3 regions of the Arthrobacter sp. YD2 genome follow, and region 3 is predicted to be linked to each of the others. Evidence: predicted binding sites of a transcription regulator. Region 3 holds the regulator's gene; each other region holds the start of a gene.

Region 1 (4,157 bases), on a different contig from region 3:
GCCGTTCGGCGCTCTCCACGTCAATGTCGATGTCCGGCAGGGTGGAGCGGTCCCGTGACAGGAAACGTTCAAAGATCAGGTCATGGTCCAGCGGATTCACATGGCTGACGCCCAGCAGATAGTTCACCAGCGACGAGGCTCCCGAACCGCGTGCCGCCGCGCGCACCCCCATGCCGGTGATCATGGCCGAGACTTCGGCAACCGTCAGGAAGTAGGAGGCGAAGCCCAGGCGGTCAATAATGCCCAGCTCATGGTCAAGCCGGTGCCGCATCTCCGCTTCGGCAACCGAGTCCCGTGACCTCAGCCGGCGGGTGATCCCGGCTTCGCACCGCTGGCGCAGTTCCTGCATGGGTTCTATCTCTATGCCGATGACCGAGGCTTCGGGTACTACGGGCTGCTTCCAGCCCATATCCCCCACCGGGTCCATCCGGCAGCGGTCCGCGAGCGCCGCAGTGTCGGCGAGCATCCGTGCCGCCGAGCCGCAGCCAGCCTCGGAGCTGATCTCCCGGGCCAGCGCCGTCATCTCCCGTGTCCCCTTGAGCCAGCCCTGCCCGTTGGGCTGTCGGTCCGGCAGCCGGGACAGCGAGGTCAGCGAGCGCGCGGCGTCGAGCACGTCGGCGGTGGCGGCGCCGTCTTCATCCACGTAGCGCACGGCGTTGGTGAGGATGGCCGGTATCCGCATCTCATCGGCCAGACGGAACATCCGTACCGCGTGGGCCAGGCTGAGGTTCTCCCCCGGCGGAGCCAGGTGGGTGACTACTTCCACGGCGAGCGCCCCGGCAGGAATGGCCGCACGCCAGTGTCCGAACAGGGTACGCGCGACGGCGTAGCTGCGGCTGCGCATGGCCAGGCCGACGTCGGACTGCGGGCCCACCAGGACGGTGAGCAGGGGTTCGCCCTCCTGCCCGGAACCTGCAGGCGCCGTCCGGGAGTCACTGTCTCCGGTATCCGGGCTGCCGCTGACGTACCGGGCCAGCTGTTCCATAGTGACTCCCACGGGTTTGCCGGTCCGTGCCCGGGACGCCGAGGTGGAGGCATGCGCGGCGGAAATCAGCCGGCACAGGGCGCTGTAGCCGGCTCCCCCGTTATGCCCGTGGGCAAGGATCACTACCCTGCCCGTGACAGCGTTCCCACTGTCCAGGACGGCAAGGTCCACCCCGACAATGGGATCTATGCCCGCCTCCATGCAGGCACGCAGGTGCTTGACCGTTCCATACAGCCCGTCCCTGTCGGTGCAGGCCAGGGCGTCGGCGCCGTCCGCTGCCGCGGCGGCTGCCATCTCCTCGGGCCAGGAGACCCCGTAATGCGCGCTGAAGGCCGTAGCCGCGTGCAGATGGATAAAGCTCATGGGCGCATCAGGCACCGTTCTTCATTAGGTACTGCTCTCATCAGGCACCGTCCTCATCAGGCACTGTCCTCATCAGGCGCTGTCCTTCAGGGCGTCGTGAATCCGGATCAGGCGCCAGCGGTCAGTGTTGACATGGTGCGAGAGGTCCAGGGTGCGCAGGTCCGAGCGGTCGCTGACCCTCGCCTGGACGCGCCAGATCTCGGTATCCACCAGGCCGGCGCCGCGGCCGCGTTCTGCCCGCATTTCCTCTTCCCACCAGTTGCGGCGTTCATACCAGCGCACGGGATCAGCTCCCACCTTGTAGGTGCGCCCGCCCCATACCAGCCGCAGTGGCTTACCCGCAGGCGAGCACACCACCTCTATGCCTTCGCTGAAGACACCCATTTCAGCTCCCTTCCCCGACGGACCCGCGCACACCGCAGGCGGATCCGCGCCCGTGGCCTCCCACAGGGGACCAACTGGTTATCAACTGCCAACTAATTCGAACATATATTCGAATACTTCCTCTTCAGTGTACGGCTGGCTGCTGACAATCGGCACCGCGTAGTGCCGATCCGATGGCCGGCCCACCCCTACGGCCCGTTCATCCGCCACAGGTGAAGAGGTTCCGGCAGAAGCGCGCCATCCTGGTGCACACTGGTTCCAGATTCCCGCCCACCGATGGAGCACACCTTGGATCCCGATATCCCGTACCGGAACCCGTACGCCACCCCCGCGGAAACCGGGGCCCCGAAAACCGACCCCACGGAAACCGAAACCCCGGACCGGTCCGGAACCCAAACGGCGCGGCAGCGCTTCAGCAAGCCGGCCATCACCGGCATGGTCATCGTCACGCTCGGCTGGATCCTGGCACTGATGCCCTTCTACTTTTGGATCCGCAGCTTAGGCAGTGTCAGCGCCGGCGTGGGCGGCGTTCTAAATCTCATCGGCTTCCTCGGTATTACCGCCCTGATTGCCTCAGTGGCAGGCTTCACTGCCTCGCTCCGGGCCGGCAATAAGAAGCTGGCCGCCCGGCTGTACATCATTCCCTCCCTGCTGTGGCAGCTGCCCATGGCTGCGCTGATCGGCTGGGTCCTTTTCCTTCTGTCCACTTACGACGCAACCTAGGCCTCCTCTGCAGCCTCACTGCGCACCGTGGTGGACAGCGGTACTTCCCGGATAAACAGGCACAGCACCAGGGCGACTGCCACCACGGGCACACTCAGCAGGAAAATCGGCGGCAGGGCGTTGCCGAAAGCAGCAGCAATGAAGTCCTGCGCCGGTGCGGGCAGCCCGCGCAGCATCGCCGGACTGAGCGAGTTGATGTCCCCGCCCACCGCTGCTCCGGCACCGGCCGGCGCCCCGGCCAGCTCGTTGCCCAGCCGGTGGATAAAGATCGAGCCGAACAGGGCAATACCGAAGGACGCGCCAATCTGGCGGAAATAGTTCGCCGCGGAGATCGCTGCTCCCATGTCCCGCCCGGGCACACTGTTCTGCACTATCAGCACCAGGTTCTGCATCAGCATGCCGATGCCCAGTCCCATCACCAGCATCCCGAGCGCCGTGAAGCTGTAGGGGGTGGTGTCAGAAATCCGCGAGAGCAGCATCAGCCCGGCAATGATCACCGCGCAGCCGAGCACGGGGTAGATCTTGTACCGGCCGGTCCGGGAGATCAGCTGCCCGGTGCCGATGGAGGTGAGCAGCAGGCCGCCCATCATCGGCAGCATCATCAGCCCGGACTGTGTGGCGGTGGCCCGGTTGACCATCTGCAGGAAGGTGGGCAGGTAGGAGATGGTGGAGAACATCGCGATTCCGACGGCGATCCCCACCAGCACGGGCAGCAGGAAGTTCCGGCGCCGGAACAGGGCCGGCGGGAGGATGGGTTCGGGGGCACGCCGCTCCACCGGGATAAACGCTCCGGCGGCTGCCAGGGTCACGGCGGCCAGGGCGAGGATCTGCGGACTGGACCAGGCATACGTGGTGCCGGCCCAGGTGGTCAGCATGATCAGGGCCGCGCTCGCGAGCGCCAGCAGCCCCGCGCCGGCGTAGTCCAGCTTCGGGCGCCTCCCCGTGGGCTTGGGCAGGTGCAGTGAGGTGATGACGACGGCGAGCGCCACCGCTCCGATGGGCAGGTTGATGTAGAACACCCACCGCCAGGACCAGGCATCGGTGATCCAGCCGCCCAGCAGCGGACCGCCCACGGAGGCCAGTCCGAAGGCGGCACCGATCAGGCCCATGTACTTCCCACGTTCGCGCGGAGAGACCAGATCCCCCAGGATGGCCTGCGCCCCGATCATCAGTCCGCCGCCGCCGATGCCCTGCAGGGCGCGGAAGCCGATCAGCTGGCCCATGTTCTGCGCCAGCCCGGAGAGGACCGATCCGGTGAGGAAGACCGCAATGGCGAAGATGAAGATGCTCTTGCGGCCAAACAGGTCACCGAGCTTGCCGTAGATCGGCAGGCCTATGGTCGCAGCCAGAATGTAGGCGGTAACCACCCAGGACAGGTGCTCCAGGCCGTTGAGGTCTCCCACAATGGTGGGCAGCGCAGTTGCCACGATGGTCTGGTCCAGGGCAGCCAGCAGCACCGAGAGCAGCAGCCCGGTCAGGACCAGGGCGAGATTGCGCTTGGGCCCGGCCTCTTCCGCTGCCTCCACCCGGTGTTTGGGCACTGCGGGTACCGGACGGTCGGGGATCGCCGCGATACGCGGCGTTAACGCTCTATGCGACATAGGGGGTTGGTGCTCCTCGCTGATTTGCGTCCTATTCCACTTCCGCTTCCACCCGGGCGGTTCTGGACAGCGGCTGCTGCACAATAAAAAACGTCAGGATG
Region 2 (4,157 bases), on a different contig from region 3:
CTCAACCGCTCCGAAGCGGATACAGCGACATCGCCGATCACCCGATAGGTCATGCAGGGAGGGGCGGGGCCATGGAACGGTAGCTGTGCCCCGTTGGCGTAGTGATCTCCACAGTATGCCGTTCCGGGAAACGGCCGGTCGGCAGACGGGCGGCGGACTCCATCACCGCCGCTGTCCAACCTGGGGATTCTTTCGCCTGATTGCAGGCTTCACACAAACCCTGCAGATTAGCTGTATCCGTACTTCCGCCAGACCTGTGTGCCCTGATGTGGTCGCGGTGGCGGATAGGTGCGCTGCACCACGGTGTCCGGCAGAACTGATCCCGTGTTTCAATAAACCGGGCAAGGGATTCCGGAGCATAACGCGCCTTGGAATCCATTGCCACGAGGTCACCGGAACCGGGCGCGGTGTACAGCCGCCGGAGCCAAAGACCTGCCGGACCGGCAACTTCCGCGGCGACGTCCCGCGGGTGAGATGCCGTATTGTCCGGCAGTGACGGTGCGGCTCTGTCTCCCAGAGACGCTGCGCCCCTGTCTCCCAGAGGCGCTGCGGAACTGCCTCCCGGCATGACTCCCGGATTGCTGTCTCCACTGGATGCCGCCAAGGCTGCGGCAGTCCGTGCCCATCCGGCAGGAACGATCCCGTATCCCTGCAGATGCGCAGGCTCGCCGGATCCGCTGAGCAGCGTGCGGTCGGTCATCACCAACTGGACTTCCATCGGAACGCGGTCAGCCCTGGCCTGCCCGGTGATCCGTTCCACCATGGTGTCGGCCATGATCTGTCCGCGGCCCCTCGTATCACCACGCGCCCGCAGCGAATCTGCGGCACGGCTTAGCGCGGCGTAGACGGCGACGCCTTGGGCGACAGGCAGCAGGCCGGTCAGATACGTCATCGTGTCCGGTGCGGGCCGGCAGGAGACATACCGGTCCGCCGCTGCTTTGGCCGCCCGGCGCACCAAGGCCTGCTGGTCGATGCGGTAGGTGAGTTTACGGATCCGGGCAATCAGGCGCCGGTCGCCAAGTCCTTCCAGCAGGGCCGGGTCCCCGGCCACTTCCCGGTCCACGGTGCTGCGGTCTTCCACCGACAGGCAGGCGGTTTCGCGCACGATCAGGGTGGCCCGCCATTCACTGATGATCCCCTCGGACAATGCCCGCAGCGTGCAGGGCATTTCCTTCCCGAGGGCATTGGCGAAGCCCAGGATCCGCCCGCCCCGCGCCGGTGATTCCCGCCGGGCCAGCGCAAGCTGGGCGGCAACTCCCCTGCCCTGATGCTCCGGCGGAATCCCGGCCTGCGCATGCGCACCGCGCACGGAGGCGTCAAGCGCGACGGCGATCCGGGCCTGTGCGGCGCTGGCGGCCGCCTTAAGTTCTTCCAGGAGGCGAAGGCGATCCACCAGCCCTGCATCAGTCTCCTCGGCGACAGCCGTGAGGAAAGCGCGATTCGACAATCTGCCGATCCATGCCGAAACAGTGGCCGGAGAGGCCTCAGCATCGGTCAGGGGCCTGGCATTTGGTGCTGGGAACGGGGCGCGGGATGGCTGGGAAACTTCCGCGGCGTGGGTCGATAATTCGAACATGTGTTCGAGTTTATGGTTCGATCACGACGCTGGGAACACGAAACTGTCCCCTGTGGGTAAGTCGTGGCCGCCGCGCGCCTGTGGAGGACGGGCCGCACCTTGGAGCGGCCACGCCACCCGGATCGCCCCTACTCCCCCGCCCGCTACAACCCCGGCACCTAGCACGGGCACCCGGTCCCTGCTCCGCCAGCCCGGCACCCGACACCCGGCCCGCCAGCCCGGCACCCGATACCCGGCCCCGCCAGCCCGGCACCCGATACCCGGCCCCGCCAGCCCGGCACCCGGCACCGGCACCGCCCCCGGCAGCGGCGCCCCAGCCCCTACACCCACCGGCCCCTACTGCGGATCCTGCGTCACCAGCCATTCGTGTGCCCCGGCCGCGGCAGCACCCATGGACTCGACCACCGGAATGGTCCGCGCCCGCACTGCTTCCCGCTGGTCCGACGGCGCGCACTCGCCCTGCGGCAGATCGGCGGCCACGGAACACCAGCGGTACGGGTCGCGCACAATGACCGACGGGGCCCAGGCCAGATCGCTCACGGTCCATGCGCCGTCGTCGTCGCGGGCAAACTGGGCCCGCACAATCAGGCCTTCGTTGTTCACGTCGTACCAGGGCGAAAGCTCCGTCACTGCGTTGCCCAGCCCGTACACAATCCACGTGCCGTTGTAGTTCTCGATCGGCAGCACCGAGTGCGTGTGGTGGCCGTAGATAAAGTCGAACTCCCCGCTGTCCGCCAGGGCATGCGCCGTTTCCACCTGCTGGGTGTTGGGCGCGGAGGCATATTCGTCTCCGGCGTGGATGGCACCCACAACGACGTCGGCGCCCTGGTCACGCGCGGTCCGCGCCTTGGCGATCATCATGCCGGCGTCGAGCATATCCACCTGCCAGGGATACTCGGCCTGAAGTCCGTTCAACCCATAGGTCGCCTCGATGACGGCCACGCTGCCGCCTTCCACCGGAAGGATCATTGGTTTGCCCGCATCGGCCTCCGACGCGTAGGACCCGGTGTGCTCCAGGCCCAGCGAATCAAGCACCCCCAGCGTCCGGTTCAGTCCCGCCGTGCCGGCATCCATTGTGTGGTTGCTTGCCGTAGTACAGGCCTGGTACCCCGCAGAGGCGGCAGCGGTGAGGATCTGTGGCGGAACGTTGAACATGGGGTAGCCGGCGTAGGGGCCGTCCGGTTCCGCCACCGGGGTCTCCATATGGCACACCGCCACATCGGACGCCGCGATATAGGCCTCCTGCCCGGCCAGCAGCGGTTCAAAATCCAGCGGACCCTTGCCCGTGGCCGCAGCGTCCGCCGCTGCCTGGTCCCACAGCTGCGGGTGGACCAGCAGATCGCCGGCCAGCATCAGCGAAAAGCAGTTTGCCGCCGGGCACGCCGGTCCCTTGCCGGGAATGGACGGGTCAGCGGTAGGCGAGGGTGGGGTCGGGGCAACCGACGACGACGGCGCCCTGCCGGATTGCTCTCCCGCACCGTCGGGCTCCGGCGCTCCCATGCAGCCGGCCAGCACCAGTGCCAGCAGGAGCGTTCCTGTCACCGTTGATCTGACCGAACGGCCCGGCGCCCCCGTACCCAACCTGCGTTTCATGTCTTCCCCCACGGAATCAGCCCCAGGCCTGCGACTGCCGACGGCGGGGAATCGGACTGATCCTACGCCACGGTCACATTGGTTTGGGCCGGCCCGCTGTGCCAGTCTTGGGGCTTATGGACAACCCTTTCCTTTCCGCCAGCAACCTCCCCTATCAGCTTCCCCCGTTTGAGCAGGTCTCCGAAGATGATTTCCTGCCCGCATTCGACGCCGGCATCCGGGAACACGCTGAACAGATCCAGGCCATTGCGGGCAACCCCCAGGCCCCTGATTTCGACAACACCATCGCAGCGCTCGAGTCCTCCGGGCAGGCACTTGGACGCACCGCCGTCGTGTTCTTCACTCTGTGCGCCGCCCATGCCACCGACGGAGTGCAGCGCATCCAGCAGGAGATCAGCCCGAAGCTCGCCGCCCACGAGGACGCCATCTACCTCAACCGCGCCCTCTTCGAGCGCGTACAGGCGGTTGCCGGGCAGGAGACGGGCTTGAACGAGGAACAGGCACGCCTGGTCTCCGAGTACCGCCGCCGCTTCGTCCGCGCCGGGGCGGAGCTCGACGACGCCGGGCAGGCGCGTATGCGCGAACTGAACGCACGGCTGTCGGAGCTCTCCACGGACTTTTCCCAGCGGCTGCTCAGGGACACCAACGATTCGGCCCTGGTGGTGGAGTCCGCCGCTGAGCTGGACGGCCTGCCGGATGACGACATCGCCGCAGCAGCGGCGGCCGCCGACGCCGCAGGGCACCCAGGCAAGTACCTGCTGTCCCTGGTGCTTCCCACCCCGCAGCCGGCGCTTTCCGCACTGACCAACCGGGAAACCCGGCGCCGTCTGCACACCGCTTCACTCCAGCGCGGATTCCGGGCCAACGGCAACAACACCCTGTCCATCGCCGCGGAAATGGCGGCTCTTCGGGCGGAGAAGGCAGCCCTGCTTGGGTTTGCGAACCACGCGGAGTACGCCACGGATGACCAGACCGCACCGTCCCTCGC
Region 3 (4,157 bases):
AAAGCGATAAGCCGGCGCTGGTTTCCACCGCCACGCTGGCCCTGCAGTCCCAGATTGTGGGACGGGACCTCCCGCGACTGCTGAAGACCCTCGAGCCCAAGCTGCCCCGCGAGGTGGACGTAGCGCTGCTCAAGGGCCGCAGCAACTATGTCTGCGTTCATAAGACCGGCGGCGGTTTCCCGGACGAGGACGACGACGCCGGCACGCTCTTTATGCTCGGTGAGGACCAGGCCGTGCCGCACCCTGCGCCTGCTTCCGGACCGACGTCGGCCCTGGGCCGCGATGTTGTCCGGCTGCGGGAGTGGGCCCAGGAAACAGAGACCGGGGACCGGGACGAGCTGCTTCCCGGTGTCAGCGACCGCGCCTGGCGGCAGGTCTCGGTGACTTCCATGGAATGCCTTGGCGCGCAGAAATGCCCGGTGGCCGAAGAGTGCTTCAGCGAACGCGCGCGGGCCAAGGCGGCAGTAGCTGACCTGGTGATCACCAACCACGCCATGCTTGCCATTGCCGCCTTCGAAGGCCTGGCCGTGCTGCCCGACTACGACGTAGTGGTCATTGACGAAGCGCACGAACTCCAGGACCGCGTCACGGGAGCCGTCACCGGACAGCTCTCCGGCACCATCATCTCCGCAGCGGTAGCGGCCGCCCGCAAACACACCTCCGCCAGCCTTGAGCCTCTTGCAGCGGCCGGGCGTGCCTTCGACCAGGTCTTCGCGCCGGTACCCTCGGGCCTGCTGGCCGCCGGCCTGTCCGAGGACCAGGAACTGGTGCTCGGCCATGTCCGCGAATCCACCCGGACGGCGCTGTCGGATTCCAAACCCGAAGGGCCGGATGCAGTGGACGGCGGGCGGCAGATGGCCCGCTCACGGTTGCTGGCCGTGCAGGAAATGTGCGAACGCATCCTCGATGCCGGCAATTCCGGCGAGGTCGTCTGGGCATCGCGGACGAGCACTTTCGCGCCCGGCACCGGCTACACCGCACCCGAAGAGGATTCGCCGCCCGTCATCAACGTGGCCCCGTTGTCCGTGGCAGGGCGGCTGCGGGAGGGACTCTTCGACGGGCATACCGTGGTCCTGACCTCGGCGACCCTTGCCATCGGCGCCGAGTTCGGCCCCGTGGCCGGCGCGCTGGGACTCCTGGGTGCCGGTGCCCCGAAATGGACGGGCACCGACGTCGGCAGCCCCTTCGACTACCCCCGCCAGGGTGTGCTGTACGTGGCGAAGGACCTGCCCAAACCGGGACGCGGAACCTCGCCGGAACAGCTCGACGAGATTGAGGCCCTGATCAAGGCCTCCGGAGGCGGTGCGCTGGGCCTGTTCTCCTCCCGCCGGGCCGCCGAGGAAGCCGCCGAGGCACTGCGTTCCCGCGTGGATTTCCCCATCCTGTGCCAGGGCGAATCCACCATGTCCGCCCTGGTCAAACAGTTCGCGGAGGACGACGAGACCTGTCTGTTCGGCACCATGTCCCTCTGGCAGGGCGTTGACGTCCCGGGAGCCTCCTGCCGGCTGGTGATTATGGACCGGATCCCGTTCCCGCGCCCGGACGATCCGCTGATGACTGCGCGCACCCGTGCCGTGGCCAAGGCGGGCGGCAACGGCTTTATGAGCGTTTCCGCCACCCACGCCGCCGTGCGGCTGGCGCAGGGCGCCGGTCGGCTGATCCGGGCTTCCGGCGACAAAGGCGTGGTGGCGGTGCTTGATTCCCGCCTGGCCACCGCCCGGTACGGCAGCTTCCTGCGGGCAGCCCTGCCGCCCTTCTGGGCCACGACCGACCGGGCCGTGGTCCTGCAGGCACTGCAGCGGCTCGCCGGGCAGCCGGCGGACGCCGGGAGCTGACCCGGCCGGACCAGTCGATATGCGCGCACGGATAAACACGTGCCGTCAAACAGCAGAGCCGTTCAACAGCAGAGCCGTTAACCAGCAGTGCCCCGGCCGGTAGCCGGGGCACTGCTGTTTAGTCCCTGTGGGCATTTCGGTCTGGAGCTTAGAGGGAACGCATAACCGATACGACTTTGCCCATGATGGTCGCTTCGTCGCCCAGAATCGGTTCGTAGCGCGTGTTCTGCGGCAGCAGCCAGGTGTGCCCGTTGCGCTGGCGGAACGTCTTGACCGTGGCCTCGTCCTCCAGCAGGGCTGCGACGATGTCGCCGTTCTCGGCGGTGGGCTGGCGCCGCACCACCACCCAGTCGCCGTCGCAAATGGCCGCATCGACCATGGAGTCACCGGCAACCCGGAGCATAAACAGGTCACCGTGACCCACGAGTTGGCGGGGCAGGGGAACCACTTCTTCAACCTGCTGGTCGGCAAGGATGGGCCCGCCTGCGGCGATCCGTCCCACCAGGGGCACCATGGCAGTGTCGATTGCCGTGGTGAGGTCTGCCACCGCGCTGCCTGAGCCGGCCACGCCGGTAGCGGACCCGTCCTGCGCGGAGCTTTGACGTGTGCCGGCATTGCCGGAACCGGAGGTGCCTGCGGACTCAGTGCCGGCGGCCTCGCCGTTGCGGGAGGACCCGGCATCGCGCAGCAGCAGCGGAACCAGGATCTCCATGGCCCGGGGGCGCTTGGGGTCGCGGCGGATGTAACCGAGTTTCTCCAGCTGGGTCAGCTGGTGGGTGACGCTGGAAAGGCTCGCCAGACCGACAATGTCGCCTATTTCGCGCATGGACGGCGGGTAGCCGTTGGTGCTAACCGAACGCTGGATGGTTTCCAGGATCTTGGTCTGGCGCGCAGTCAGGCCCTTGGAGCGGCCTGCCGGCGCGGCAGGGGGAGGGGTGCTGCCATTGGAAACAGTCCTGCGGGCCACGTCGGCTTCCCTTCACGGACGGCCCGCGGTTGCGGGCCGGTTGGTTCTGGCGGTTCTGGCGGTTTGAATCTGGCGGTCTGGTTCTGTCCGGGCGGTGCTGCAGCCCGGTCTTTGTCCGGTCCCGGCCGTTTTGTCAGAGGCGGATGGTTAGTTGGTTCCAGCCGCTTCCGATGGGTTCAACGCTAGGGGAGCGCAGCACGTTTATCAAACATATATTCGAGCGAGTCTCGACATTGTTCGTAGATAGGTGCTAGAAATGTTCGAGTACAACTTAGAACATACGTTCGAGTCCGGGCTGCCGACACCTCGGTGGCTCCACCAGATGTTCGAATGCAGTTTCGAGCCGCAGTGTTTCCTCCCGTGCTTATTGCGGGCGGACGGCGGCAGCTCTGCGCTTCGGACCGGAAAGGTATTGACATGTCAGTACACGTACTTCCCGCTGTTCCTTCTGCAGCCGCACCCGCTTTGTCCCAGGCGCCTCTGCGCCTCACCCGCCGGGGCCGGCTTCTCCTGGTCGGAGCACCGCTGATGCTGACCTCGGCCGCCCTGCTGGTCTTCATTGGATTCTTCACCGCACCGGCCATGGCCTCGGGCAACTCCCCGGAGCAGACCCGCACTATCCAGGTGAGCGTTTCGAACGGGGAATCCCTGTGGTCTCTCGCCACGGAATTCGCCCCTGACCGGGATCCCCGCACCGTAGTTGCCGACATCGTGGAACTGAACAACCTGGATGATGCCACTGTGCCGGCCGGCCGCCAGCTCTACATCCCGGTGACGCGCTGACCTTCGGGAACCGGGCTCCTGCGTGCTGCATGCGGGAGCCGTCCCCTGCCTCAGGCTCGCGGACTGGTCTTTATTAGGGGACCGGTCTCCGCCTAGGGAACGTTCTTCATGGAGGGACTTAGAAGTGCTGGCAGGCGGCCCGGATTCCGGAACTGTCCCCGCAGCGCCTTAAGCTGTACTGGTGAGTGAACAGCTGGAAAACCTGAACCGACTTCCCCTGCGCGATGACCTCAGGGGCCTGACGCCCTATGGGGCCCCGCAGCTGGATGTGCCGATCCTGCTGAACGTCAACGAAAACACCCATGGACTGCCCGAGCACGTGCGCCGGGCCATCGTTGCCGAAGTGGAGTCCGCCGTCGGCGGGCTGAACCGCTACCCGGACCGGGAATTCACGCAGTTGAGGGAAAACCTGGCACGGTACCTCGGCCACGGGCTGGCGCCGGAGAACATCTGGGCAGGCAACGGTTCCAATGAGGTTCTCCAGCAGATCCTGCAGGCTTTCGGCGGTCCCGGCCGGACGGCAATGAGCTTCCCGCCCACCTACTCCATGTACCCGTTGCTAGCCAGCGGTA

Evidence for each region. The regulator LexA, encoded in region 3, represses DNA repair genes until DNA is damaged. The targets are predictions, from matches to a motif close to TCGAACANNTGTTCGA.
Region 1: the regulator LexA is predicted to act here: its motif matches at 1,830-1,845, upstream of QWJ37_RS07790 (DUF6504 family protein).
Region 2: the regulator LexA is predicted to act here: its motif matches at 1,569-1,584, upstream of QWJ37_RS07830 (HNH endonuclease signature motif containing protein).

The regions. Positions count from the first base shown of each region.
Region 1 covers NZ_JAUHHB010000002.1:246,471-250,627, reverse strand. The annotation lists gene dnaE (DNA polymerase III subunit alpha) at 1-1,348, opposite strand, end outside; gene QWJ37_RS07790 (DUF6504 family protein) at 1,421-1,732, opposite strand; gene QWJ37_RS07785 (hypothetical protein) at 2,009-2,455, shown strand; gene QWJ37_RS07780 (MDR family MFS transporter) at 2,452-4,056, opposite strand; gene QWJ37_RS07775 (MDR family MFS transporter) at 4,088-4,157, opposite strand, start outside.
Region 2 covers NZ_JAUHHB010000002.1:258,415-262,571, reverse strand. The annotation lists gene QWJ37_RS07830 (HNH endonuclease signature motif containing protein) at 50-1,447, opposite strand; gene QWJ37_RS07825 (CapA family protein) at 1,913-3,118, opposite strand; gene QWJ37_RS07820 (M3 family metallopeptidase) at 3,286-4,157, shown strand, end outside.
Region 3 covers NZ_JAUHHB010000003.1:34,818-38,974, reverse strand. The annotation lists gene QWJ37_RS11245 (ATP-dependent DNA helicase) at 1-1,835, shown strand, start outside; gene lexA (transcriptional repressor LexA) at 1,984-2,733, opposite strand; gene QWJ37_RS11235 (LysM peptidoglycan-binding domain-containing protein) at 3,220-3,585, shown strand; gene QWJ37_RS11230 (histidinol-phosphate transaminase) at 3,767-4,157, shown strand, end outside.